One region of the Nonomuraea purpurea genome, then DNA from elsewhere that is predicted to be linked to it. Evidence: riboswitches for the same ligand, from Rfam matches in the RefSeq annotation. Region 1 holds a riboswitch; each other region holds the start of a gene.
What was found. Region 1 has a riboswitch for thiamine pyrophosphate ahead of ACFOY2_RS44645 (purine-cytosine permease family protein). Riboswitches for the same ligand answer to the same signal wherever they lie in the genome.
Positions count from the first base shown of each region.

Region 2: it holds a riboswitch for thiamine pyrophosphate, as region 1 does, so the genes downstream of both, thiC (phosphomethylpyrimidine synthase ThiC) here and ACFOY2_RS44645 (purine-cytosine permease family protein) in region 1, are expected to answer to the same signal.
Region 3: it holds a riboswitch for thiamine pyrophosphate, as region 1 does, so the genes downstream of both, thiO (glycine oxidase ThiO) here and ACFOY2_RS44645 (purine-cytosine permease family protein) in region 1, are expected to answer to the same signal.

Region 1 covers NZ_JBHSBI010000034.1:51,304-55,288, forward strand. Annotated here, with positions in the region: gene ACFOY2_RS44635 (sensor histidine kinase) at 1-34, opposite strand, end outside; gene ACFOY2_RS44640 (methylated-DNA--[protein]-cysteine S-methyltransferase) at 130-702, shown strand; gene ACFOY2_RS44645 (purine-cytosine permease family protein) at 668-1,999, opposite strand; TPP riboswitch at 1,990-2,103, opposite strand; gene ACFOY2_RS44650 (hypothetical protein) at 2,183-2,710, shown strand; gene ACFOY2_RS44655 (rhodanese-like domain-containing protein) at 2,707-3,030, opposite strand; gene ACFOY2_RS44660 (winged helix-turn-helix transcriptional regulator) at 3,089-3,484, opposite strand; gene ACFOY2_RS44665 (MFS transporter) at 3,606-3,985, shown strand, end outside.
Region 2 covers NZ_JBHSBI010000058.1:2,612-6,596, forward strand. Annotated here, with positions in the region: gene ACFOY2_RS53655 (cellulose binding domain-containing protein) at 1-883, opposite strand, end outside; gene ACFOY2_RS53660 (universal stress protein) at 1,002-1,841, opposite strand; gene ACFOY2_RS53665 (hypothetical protein) at 1,854-2,201, opposite strand; TPP riboswitch at 2,290-2,402, shown strand; gene thiC (phosphomethylpyrimidine synthase ThiC) at 2,395-3,951, shown strand.
Region 3 covers NZ_JBHSBI010000004.1:344,719-348,703, forward strand. Annotated here, with positions in the region: gene thiE (thiamine phosphate synthase) at 1-436, opposite strand, end outside; gene ACFOY2_RS10475 (Rv2175c family DNA-binding protein) at 414-788, opposite strand; gene ACFOY2_RS10480 (NAD(P)/FAD-dependent oxidoreductase) at 819-1,982, opposite strand; TPP riboswitch at 2,040-2,155, shown strand; gene thiO (glycine oxidase ThiO) at 2,145-3,422, shown strand; gene thiS (sulfur carrier protein ThiS) at 3,419-3,619, shown strand; gene ACFOY2_RS10495 (thiazole synthase) at 3,612-3,985, shown strand, end outside.

The DNA of each region.
Region 1 (3,985 bases):
TCTCATCGTCACTACCGGCCCATTCGTCCCCCACTACTCCATAGTGCACGTGGCACGGTGAGTGCGTCGGGCGATCCGTCCGATACGCTGCGGTCACGGTGATTCCCGGCGGCTGAGAGGGGGAGGGGTATGTCGAGCGGCGATCTCGATGCCCTGTTGCGCGCGACCTCCAGCACGTATCGGAGTGAGGCGCCACCGGAGGTGGCGTTCGGCACCTACGACGGGGCCGTGGGCCAGCTGGTGCTGGCCGTGACGGGCAAGGGCATCGCAGCCTGCAGCTTCGAGCCGGAAAACACCGTGTACGAGCTGGTCAGCAGGCATGTGGGCACGTTCATCGGGCCCGACGCGCGCCGCCTCGACCCGGTCCGCAGAGAGCTGGACGCCTACTTCTCCGGCCGCCTGCGGGCGTTCGCGACGCGGGTGGACCTGACGCTGGCCACGTCGTTCGCGCGTACGGTGCTGCAGAAGACGATGGCGGTCCCCTACGGCACGACCACGACGTTCGAGCGCATCGGCGAGAGCATCGGCAGGCCGCGCGCGCTGCGGGCGATCGGCAACGCGCTGGCCTCCAACCCCGTCTGCGTGATCGTGCCCTGCCACCGGGTGGTGCGCGAGGACGGCGCGCTCGGCGACTACGCCGGCGGCGCGGCGGCCAAGCAGCACCTGCTCAACGTCGAGAGCCGCGCCTCGGCCACGCGATGAGCAGCGTGACCAGCGCGGCCACCAGCGCCCCGCCGAGCGCGCCGTTCATCCACATCTGCCGGGTGAACCCGATGGCCGCACGCGCCGAGGCCCACAAGCCGTCCCAGGCCGCGACCGTGGGGGTCGAGGTCGTCAGCCAGTACGCGACGAAGCCGAACGCCCACGGCACCAGCATCGACCAGCGCGAAGGGGCGTTCTCCTCGGTGTTCCAGCGGCGGGAGCCGCCGAGCACGAAGTAGTCGACGGCCAGCACGGCGAACATCGGCACGAACACCGCCCCGATCACGCCGAGGAAGGCGCCGTAGGAGGTGACGTCCACGACCAGGGCGATCGCGATGGTGAGCACGCCGATGGCGACGGAGAAGAGCCGCCGGTCCACGCGCGGCATCAGGTTCTGCAGCGAGACCGTGGTCGAGTAGACGTTCGCGAACGACTGGTCGGTCTCGCGCAGCACCAGGATGCCGAAGAACAGCGCGCCCACCGGCGCGGCCACGAACGGGGTGAACACCGCCATGGAGTCGGCCCCCACCGTGGCGGCCCCGGCGATCGCCACCGCGTACACGCCGAGCCCCAGGCAGGCCACCTGCGCCAGCGTGTAACCGCCGACCACACCGGTGAACGCGGCCCTGCTCGACCTGGAGTGCCGGGCGAAGTCGGCGGCCATCGGCACCCACGACACCGACAGCGCGATCACGTAATCGACGGCCGGGGCGAACGCCGTCCACGAACCGCCGTCGTACGCGGGGGCCTCGGACAGGAAGAACCAGGTGAACCAGAGCATCGACACGATCACGCCGACGGTCACGTAGCGCCGCAGCAGCCGTACGGAACCGAGGGGCCAGATCGTCAGGACGGTCGTCAGCACCCCCGCCGCGATCACCCACACCTGGTACGGCACCTCGCCGAAGATCGCGGAGGCGGCCTTGGCGATCACCCACAGCTCGAACGCGCCCCAGCCGAGCATCTGCACGATGTTCAGCACGGTCGGCACATAGGAGATCCTGGCCCCGAACAGCCCGCGCAGCAGCACCATCGCCGGCTTGCCCGTCCGCGTGCCCGGAATGGCCGACAGGCCCACCATGGCGGTGCCGACCAGGCTGCCGACCACGGCCGCCACGAGCGCGGCGGCCAGGCTGAGCGGGGCGTTTCCGAGCGGGTCGAGCAGGAACAGCGCTCCCGAGAAACCCAGGAGGCTGACGCCGAGGTTCGCCCAGAGAGCGCCCTGGTCCAGCACGCCCAGCGTCTTCGGCGGCCTGCCTTCGAGAGTCAGCGGAACTTCGTCGACGACATGCGCCATCGCACACTCCCTACGCCGGCATTACCCGGACAGGTTCAGGCGGTCGGCGACGGCTCTCGGTCGCCCTCTCAGCCCGGTGGCCCCGAGCTCCCGCGTTTGACAGATTATGGCAAAGCCGGGATCTACCCAGCTCGCGCCCCCATGATGCCTTAAAGGCCCGCCCGATTGCCAGAGAGGGTCCGCATGCGCTTCTCCTTCCGCCTACGCGGGATCGACGGGACGGTCGCCGTGGACGTCGTCCCCAACGACGCCCCCGAAGCTCTCCGCTGCCGCTTCCCCGAAGCTGCCCGGGGCCTTCCCGCCTGCACGGCCGTCATCGACCACCCGGGTCGGGGATACACGGCGGCCATGGGGTGGGTGCAACTGGTGCGCAGCTCCGATGGTTCGGACGGCTTCGACCCCGACCCGCTCGGCTTCTACGGCGATCTGAACGTGCCCTACGCCTTCTTCGGCATCCGGCCGACGCTCTTCGACGCCCCCTCACGCGACTCGCGGGCCGACATGACCTGGCTGGCCCACAGCTTCCTGTGCTTCTCCCCGACCATGGTGACCCGGGAGGTTCGCGCGGTGCTCGGCTTCTCCTGGGGGTTCGACATCCGGTCGGGGGAGGTCGTCCTCCGGCCCGTGCTGCGGCTGCCAGCCGAGAGCTGGGACGCCCATGGGCCCCGGCTGGCCGCCGCCTACCCCGGGTGGAGTTTCCGCGAGGATTAGGCGACGAAGGGCGGTTGGCCGGTTTCGCTGACCATCGGGCGGCTCGCGGCCTCCCAGGAGTGCATGCCGCCCCCCACGTTGACGGCGTCGCGTCCGAGCTGGTTGAGCCAGGCCGCCACCTGCAGCGAACGCCCGCCCACCCGGCAGACGACGTAGACGGTCGTGTCGCCCGGCACCTCCTCGACCCGCCCCTGGATCTGCGTCATCGGGATGTGGACGGCCTCAGGGGCGTGGCCGGCGCGCCATTCGTCCTGCTCCCTCACGTCGAGCAGGTAGGCGTCTGCGGGAACGGCGCCGGCGTCGATCTCAGGAACAGTCATGAACCCTCCTTCGTCGGGCCCATGTTTCCTTGCTTATTGATGTCCTCGGCAAGCTCGGTCATGCCTCCATCATCTCGCGTCGCTGGTCGTAGGCGGCACGCGCCGTGGCGATCTCCTCCTGGTGCTGTTCGGTCCAGGTGACCAGGGTCTTGATGGTTTGGTGCAGCGTACGGCCGAGCGGCGTCAGCGCGTAGTCGACCCTGGGCGGCACCACAGGGTAGACGGTACGGCTGACCAGGCCGTCCCGTTCGAGGTGGCGCAGGGTCACGCTCAGCATGCGCTGGCTGACGCCGTCGATCTCGCGGCGCAGCTCGGTGAAGCGCAGGCTCTGGCAGTCGAGCAGGGCGATGACGAGGAGCGACCATTTGTCCGCGATGCGGTCGAGGATCTGGCGGACCTCGCAGTCCTCGCGGGTGTCCCACTGTCGTACGTCGTAATCGTCGTCGTCTTCCACGGTGCCTTCGCAGTAACCGAGTGACCTAAAAGTGCCGTCTTCCATGACATTTCATGCTGGCCCATGATTTGGACGGTTACAAGAGAGAACCGAGATGCCGAGAAGTAACCGGGGGTTTGTCATGTCTGTTGTGCCCGCCCGCTCATGGGGCGTGCTGGCGGTCCTGTGCGGGGCCATCTTCCTGGAGGGCATCGACGTGGCCATGCTGAACGTCGCCCTCCCCTCGATCCGGGCCGACCTGGGCCTGTCGACGGGAATGCTGAGCGGGGTCGTCAGCGCGTACGTGCTGGGCTACGGCGGCTTCATGCTGCTCGGCGGCCGGGTCGCCGACCTGCTGGGCCGGCGACGGGTGTTCCTGTTCTTCCTGGGGGTGTTCCTGCTCTTCTCGGGGCTCGGCGGCTTCGCGGAAGAGGGCTGGGTGCTGCTGGTGGCCAGGTTCGTGACGGGGGTGGCCGCCGCGTTCATGACGCCCGCGGGCCTGTCCCTGATCACCACGACGTT
Region 2 (3,985 bases), on a different contig from region 1:
TGATCTGCTGCCCGTTGGCGAACGTCCACCCGACCGTCCAGCCGTTCATGGCGTTGGTGCCGGTGTTCTTGACGGTGACCTCACCCTGGAAGCCGCCCTGCCACTGACTGGTGTTCTTGTACGTTGCCGTGCAGGCCCCCACAGGAGGCGTCGGGGTGGGGGTGGGGGTCTGGGGCGGGTTGCTGCCGGACAGGGCGGACGCCAACGGCGTGTACCACTTGTCGGACATCTTCTGGTCGCCGGCGGCGTTCGGGTGCACCCCGTCGTAGGTGTCGGTGGCGGTGTTGAAGCCCGTCCACTGGTCCACGACCGTGATCGGCGACTGCGGTGTGGTCGTGGCGGCGGCCCAGGCGGGGATGGCGTTGTTGAAGGTGACGGCGCGCTGGCCGCAGTCGCCGCAGTTGGACGGGTTCATAGGGATGATCTTGGCGACGAGGATCTTCATGGCGGGGTTGCTCGCCCGCATCTGGTTGACCAGCGTGGTGAACGAGCTGAGGATCGTCGCCGGCGCGATGTTGCTCCACACGTCGTTGGTGCCCAGGTGCACCAGGACGATGTCGGGCCTGGTCGCGGAGAGCCAGCCGGGCAGCAGGTTCTGGCTCGCGATGTTGGTGGCCAGGTAGCCCCCGTGGCCCTCGTTGTCCCCGTCGTGGGCGACCCCGCAGCCCTGCGTCGGGAGGGTGCCGACGAAGTCGATGTTGGTGTGTCCGCTGCTTTGGAGGCGGTTCCAGAGCAGGGCCCGCCAGCAGCCGGGGGATCCGGTGATCGAGTCGCCCAAGGGCATGATCCTGATGGGGGCGGCGCTGGCGTTCGTGGTGGTCGCGAACAACACCGCCGCGACGAGTGCCACCGTCGCCGCCAGCAGGGCGCTGATCCTGCGCATCGTTTGCTCTCCCGTCCGTCGTCTGCGCAGATCGTAAGGACGGCCTGCCGAGCGCGGGAAGCAGGTGCGCCGGGGTGGATCGATGACCTGCGCGGACGCCGGGAGCGGCGTGTAACTTTCAGAAACGCCGGATTACGGCGAGAGGGCCGGGGGCGTGGTGCAGCATGGCGTGGCTGATCGAGCCGATGAGCATCCCCGCGAGCTGCCCGTGCCCGCGCGAGCCGATCACCAGCAGGCCGGCCCGCGCCGCAGCCTCCTTCAGCACTTCGACGGGGTGCCCGTGGACGACTTCGACCACCGCGTCCACCCGGGGATGCCGCTCGCGGTAGGGGGCGAGCAACTCTTGGAGCGTCCGCAGCGTGTTCTGTTCGCGGTCGGGGTCGGCCGGCTCGAAGCCGCCGGGGTGCGGCCATGCCCAGGCGTGTACGGCACGCAGCCGGACGCCACGCAGCTCGGCTTCGGCGAAGGCGAACTCGAGCGCCCGCATGGCCCCGGGGGAGCCGTCGACTCCGATGACCACCTCCTCGCGCGGCGCCGGGAGCGGGTCGCGGACCAGGACGACGTCGGTGGTGGAGTGCGTGGCGACCCCGTACGCGACGGAGCCGACCAGCAGCCCGCGCAGGCCGCCGATCCCGTGGCTGCCCACGACCAGCAGTTCGGCCTCTTGGGCCGCCTTGATCAGGGCCGAGCGGGGGTCGCCCGGCAGCAGGACGGTCTCGATGGTGACGCCGGGCTGCTCACGGTGGGCGCGGTCCTGGGCGGCGGCGAGGACGGTGTTGGCGCCTTGGCGCATCCACTGGCCGACCTCGGCGTAGTGGCCGCCGGTCGTCTGCTCGCACACCCATTTGGGTACGGCGTGCGCCACGATCAGCGTGGTCTGGCGCAGCGCCGCTTCGTCGGCCGCCCAGGCGACGGCGTCGAGCCCGGCGCGCGAGCCGTCGACCCCCGCGATGATCAAGATCCCAGCTCCTCAGGCCAGCGCGTAGCACTCCACCTCGGCCCGGCGGAAGGAGATGCCGTGCTCGGTGGAGTTTCGTGTGCACGCACGCTGGGTCTTGCTGAGCGTCAGCGTGCCGCAGACGGAGATGCCGGAGTACGTCCGGCAGTCGAGTGAAGGGTCGGCTTTGCCGATGCGGTACGTCTCCCTGACCGTCGCGCGGCACTTGGCCTTCCCCAGGGCGGAGTAGCGGCACTGGGCGATCAGGATGTCGAACTGGTCCTGGCTGACTTCGTGCTTGTGCATCCCGTCCCCGTAGGCGGCGGTCACGCCGAACGTGGCCATCACCACGAGTCCTGCGACAGCGGTGATCCTCTTCATAGTCCCCCTGACCTGCTCCGTACCGCCAGGGGCGATCGTCAAACCTGAGCGGGGGTTTCGCGCCGGGTGCGGGGTGGGTACGATCACCGCCGTCCAACGCGGGAGCCCGGTGTGGACCGGGCTGAGAGGACGGCTGACAGCCGCCGACCGCCAGAACCTGCTCCGGGTAATGCCGGCGAAGGGAGTTTGCGCGATGACGGATGCGCGCTTTTCCAAGATCTACATCGGTGACCTGCGCGTGCCGATGCGTCAGGTGCGGCTGTCCGACGGCTCTGCGGTGACGCTGTACGACACGTCGGGCCCGTACACGGATCCCGCCGTCGAGACCGACGTCAACCAGGGCCTGCCGCGCCTGCGTGAGCAGTGGGTGGGCGACCGCCGCGCCGCGGGGCAGCCGGTCACGCAGGTCGCCTGCGCCAGGAGGGGGCTGGTCACCAAGGAGATGGAGTTCGTGGCGGTGCGCGAGGGGCTGGACGCCGAGTTCGTCCGGCAGGAGGTGGCGGCGGGCCGGGCCATCATCCCCGCGAACGTCAACCACCCCGAGTCGGAGCCGATGATCATCGGCCGCGACTTCCTCGTGAAGATCAACGCCAATATCGGCAACTCGGCCGTGACGTCCTCCATCGAGGAGGAGGTCGAGAAGATGACCTGGGCGACGCGCTGGGGCGCTGACACGATCATGGACCTGTCCACGGGCCCCGACATCCACGAGACCCGCGAGTGGATCATCCGCAACTCGCCGGTGCCGGTCGGGACCGTGCCCATCTACCAGGCGCTGGAGAAGGTCAAGGGCCGTCCGGAGTCCCTGTCGTGGGAGGTCTACCGCGACACCCTGATCGAGCAGTGCGAGCAGGGCGTCGACTACGTGACCGTGCACGCCGGGGTGCGGCTGGCGTACGTGCCGCTCACCGCCGGGCGCAAGACCGGCATCGTCTCGCGCGGGGGCTCGATCATGGCCGCCTGGTGCCTGGCGCACCACCGCGAAAGCTTCCTGTATGAGAACTTCGCCGAGATGTGCGAGATCCTGGCCCGCTACGACGTGTCGTTCTCGCTCGGCGACGGTCTGCGTCCCGGCTCGATCGCCGACGCCAACGACGAGGCCCAGTTCGCGGAGTTGCGCACGCTCGGCGAGCTGACCGCGATCGCGCGCGACCACGACGTCCAGGTGATGATCGAGGGTCCTGGCCACGTGCCCATGCACAAGATCAAGGAGAACGTCGACCTGCAGCGCGAGCTCTGCGACGACGCCCCGTTCTACACGCTGGGGCCGCTGGTCACGGACATCGCCCCCGGATACGACCACATCACCTCGGGCATCGGCGCCGCCATGATCGGCTGGTACGGCACGGCCATGCTCTGCTACGTCACCCCCAAGGAGCACCTCGGCCTGCCGAACAGGGACGACGTCAAGACCGGCGTGATCACGTACAAGATCGCGGCGCATGCGGCCGACCTGGCCAAGGGTCACCCTCGGGCGCAGGAGCGGGACGACGCGCTGTCGGAGGCCCGGTTCGAGTTCCGCTGGGAGGACCAGTTCGACCTGTCGCTCGACCCCGACACCGCCCGCGCCTTCCACGACGAGACCCTGCCGGCCGCGCCCGCCAAGACCGCCCACTTCTGCTCGATGTGCGGGCCCAAGTTCTGCTCCATGCGGATCAGCCACGACATCAGGAAGGAGGCGGTCGAGGCAGGGCTGGCGGAGAAGGCGGCCGAGTTCAGGCGGCTCGGCGGCACCGTCTACGTCGACTGACCCGGCCGTCGTTTCGAGATCTTTCGAAGTGAGC
Region 3 (3,985 bases), on a different contig from region 1:
CGGGACGGCCCGGCTTGGTGGGCGTGGGCCAGATGGGGCCGCAACAGAAGTAGTCGACGCCCTCCTCCACGGCCGCGGCGGAAGCCTCGGCGGCGGAGTGGGTGGACCTGCCGATGACGATGTCGTCGCCGAGTATCTCTCGCGCGACCGTCACAGGAAGGTCGTCCTGCCCCAGGTGGAGCACGTCGGGCCGGGCGGCGTAGGCGATGTCCGCCCGGTCGTTGACGGCCAGGAGTTTGCCGTGCCGGTCACAGGCGTCGCGGAAGACTTCGAGGAGGGCGAGTTCGTCGCGAGCCTCCAGGCCCTTCTCCCGCAGTTGGATGATGTCCACACCGCCGGCCAGCACCGCGTCGAGGAACTCTGCCAGATCGCCGCGGTCGCGGCGGCCGTCTGTGCAGAGGTAGAGGCGGGCCTCAGAAAGCGAGGGCTTGGGCACGCCGCTTCACCTCGGTGTGACGGCCGGCCCTGATCGCCTCGATGGGCGAGCCGGGCAGGGAGTCATCTGGGGTGAAGAGCCAGCGCAGCGACTCGACGTCGTCGTAGCCGGCGTCGAGGAGCACGGTCAGCGTGCCCGGCAGGCCCTTCATCACGTCCTTCCCGTCCAGGAACACCGCGGGCACCTGTGGCCCGCCGCGCTCCCGGCGCACGCCTAGAAGCTTGTGGTCCTTGAGGAGTTGCTTGGCCCGGCCCAGCGGAAGCTCGAGGCGCGTGGCCACTTCGGGGAGAGTCAGCCACTCGTCTACGAGCCGCTCGGTCTCCCGGTCGATCTGTGCAACAGAAAGCGTCACGAAACCACAACTACCACATGCCGTGCTTGCTCAAACAACACAATCCCGTAGGGGGACATCTGGATCTACCAGGCGTTCCGTGTCGAGACGGTGTCCGGCGTCGATGATTTTACGCCCCTGGACGAGGTCTCGCGGCCGATCGACGGCGAGCACGGCGGCGAGGGTGTCGCCCGCTGTCAGCCAGACGGCCGACCACTTGCCGTCGAGGTCGCCTCGGTAGAGGAGGCGCTCGCCCGCCGGGTGGTGGCCGGCGTACTGGAGCATGTGCCCGAACTGCTCCGACCAGAAGTACGGGACCGGGTCGTAGACGGCCTCCTCGCCCATCAGGGTGGCGGCGGCGACCTCGGGGGCGTTGATCGCGGTGTCCCAGTGTTCGACCCTCAGCCGGGTCTGCCAGCGGCGCGACCACCACGCGGCGCAGTCGCCGACGGCGACGGTGTCGGGCAGGGAGGCGCGCAGGTGTTCGTCGGTGACGACGCCGTTGTGGAGGTCGACGTCGGCGCCGGCCAGCCATTCGACCGCCGGGCGTACTCCGATGCCGGTCACGACCACGTGAGCGTCGACGAACTCGCCCCCCACCAGCCGCACGCCGCCCTCGTCCACGGAGTCGACCATGGTGTCGAGCCGCAGGTCGATGCCGTCGTACCAGCGCTCGGTGCGGGCGCCGATCTCGGTGCCGACGGCGGTGGCCAGCGGCGCGGAACCGGCCTCGATCACCGTCACCTCGCACCCGGCGCGGCGGGCCGCGGTGGCGACCTCCGCGCCGATCCACCCGGCGCCGATGATCGCGACGCGGGCGCCGGGCACGAGCATGGCCCTGAGCTCGTGCGCGTCGTCGAGGGTGCGCAGCACGTGCTGCGGGCCGTCGCCGGGGAGCATGATCGGCTCGGCGCCGGTGGCGATGACCAGGCCGTCGTAGCCGAGTTCGCCTTCGGTCGTCTCCACGACGCCCTTGCGCAGCGACTTGGCGCTGACGCCCGCCCAGAAGTCCACGTCGAGGGCGGCCAGGTCGGTGTCGACGAAGCTGTTGTCGGCGTTGCCGAGCAGCACCGCCTTGGACAGCGGCGGACGGTCGTAGGGCCGATGGCGTTCCTGGCCGATCAGGGTGATCCGGCCGCCGAATCCGCGTGCGCGCAGGGCCTCCACCGTGCGCACACCGGCCAGGCCCGCTCCTACCACCACGACATGGTTCACGATGATGACCATAACCGGGCTCGTGCGCCGGCGTGACACCGAGGCCGTAGGCTGTGGATGTAGACGCGCGGGAGTCCGGCCGTAACCGGGCTGAGAGGAAGGCTTGACGGGCCTTCGACCGCAAGACACCTGATCCGGATCATGCCGGCGAAGGGAGCGCAGGTGGATGTGATCGTGGGCGGCGGGGTCGTCGGGCTCTGCGTCGCCTGGCGGGCGGCCCGTGCGGGGCTTGCCGTCACCGTCGTCGATCCGGCCCCGGGCTCGGGGGCCTCTCACGCGGCGGCCGGGATGCTGGCCCCGGTGAGCGAGGTCGCCTACACCGAGGGGCCGTTGCTGCGGCTGGGGGTGGCCTCGCTGAGCCGCTGGCCGGCCTTCGCCGCCGAACTGGCCGCCGAGAGCGGCCATGAGCTCGATCTGCGTACGGACGGGACACTCGACGTCGCCTTCGGGGCCGACGACCTGGCCGTGCTGGACGAGTTGGCCACGTACATGGACAAGCTCGACCTGCCGGTCGAGCGGCTGACCGGGCGCCAGTGCCGCCGTCTGGAGCCGATGCTGGCGCCCTCGGTGCGCGGGGGGTTGCTGGCTCCCGGCGACGCCTGGGTCGATCCTCGGCGCGTGACGGCGGCGCTGCTCGCGGCGCTGGAGCGGCTGGGCGTGCCGGTGGTGCGGGCGCGCGTGCGCGAACTGCTGCGCTCCGGCGGGCGGGTCGCCGGGGTGCGTCTGGAGGACGGCGGGCGGCTGCCGGCCGACCGCGTGGTCGTGGCGGCCGGGGTGTCGAGCGCCGAGCTGGCCGGGGTTCCTGTGCGGCCGGTCAAGGGGCAGATCATGCGGTTGCGTTCGCCTGGGCCGCTGCTGTCCCGCTGCGTGCGCGGCACTGTGCACGGCACGCCCGTCTACCTCGTTCCGCGCGGCGACGGAGAGCTCGTGGTGGGGGCCACGCAGGAGGAGCTGGGGTTCGACACCAGGGTGACGGCGGGCGGCCTGTATGAGCTGCTGCGGGACGCCAGGGAGCTGGTCCCGGGGGTCACCGAGCTCGAACTGTCCGACGTCGTGGCGGGGCTACGGCCGGGGACGCCGGACAACCTGCCGCTCATCGGCCCCACCAGAACACCGGGCCTCACCCTGGCCACGGGGCACTTCCGGGCCGGCGTGCTGCTGGCCCCGCTGACGGCGGACCTCCTCATGGCCGAGCACATCGGGGACGACGGCGGCCCGGTCGAAGGCACGGGCCCAGGGGAGCGCGCGGGCCCGATGGGCGTCGGGGGCCCGGGAGACGGCGCAGGCCCCGGAGATTTTCGAGGCCATGAAGACGACCGAGGCCCCGGGAACGGCGCAGGCCCTCAACGCCACGAGGGCCTGCGCGATAGTGGCCATAGGGCGGAGTTGAGGGAGTTGGCGGTGTTGTGCTCGCCGGAGAGATTTCGGGAAATTTCATGATTGTGACGATCAACGGGGCCGCGCACGAGGTGGCCGACGGCACCACCGTGGCGCAGGCCGTACGCACATTGACCACGGCCTCCACCGGGGTCGCCGTGGCCGTGAACGACGAGGTGGTCACGCGCAGTTCGTGGGAGACGACGGCGCTCAGCGACAGCGACCGCATGGAGGTGCTGACGGCGGTGCAAGGTGGATGATCTGATCATCGCCGGTGACAAGTTCTCGTCCCGGCTCATCATGGGCACAGGAGGAGCGCCCTCGCTGGAGGTGCTCGACCAGGCGCTGGTCGCGTCCGGGACCGAGATGACCACCGTGGCCATGCGGCGGCTCGACCCCGGCGCCCGCGGTTCCGTCCTCGACGTGCTGCGCGAACGCGACATCAAGGTGCTCCCCAACACGGCCGGCTGCTTCACGGCGGGCGAGGCCGTGCTGACGGCGCGGCTGGCCAGGGAGGCGCTCGGCACGAACTGGGTCAAGCTCGAAGTCATCGCCGACGAACGCACCCTGCTGCCCGACCCGATCGAGACCTTCGACGCGGCCGAGCGGCTGGTGGCCGACGGGTT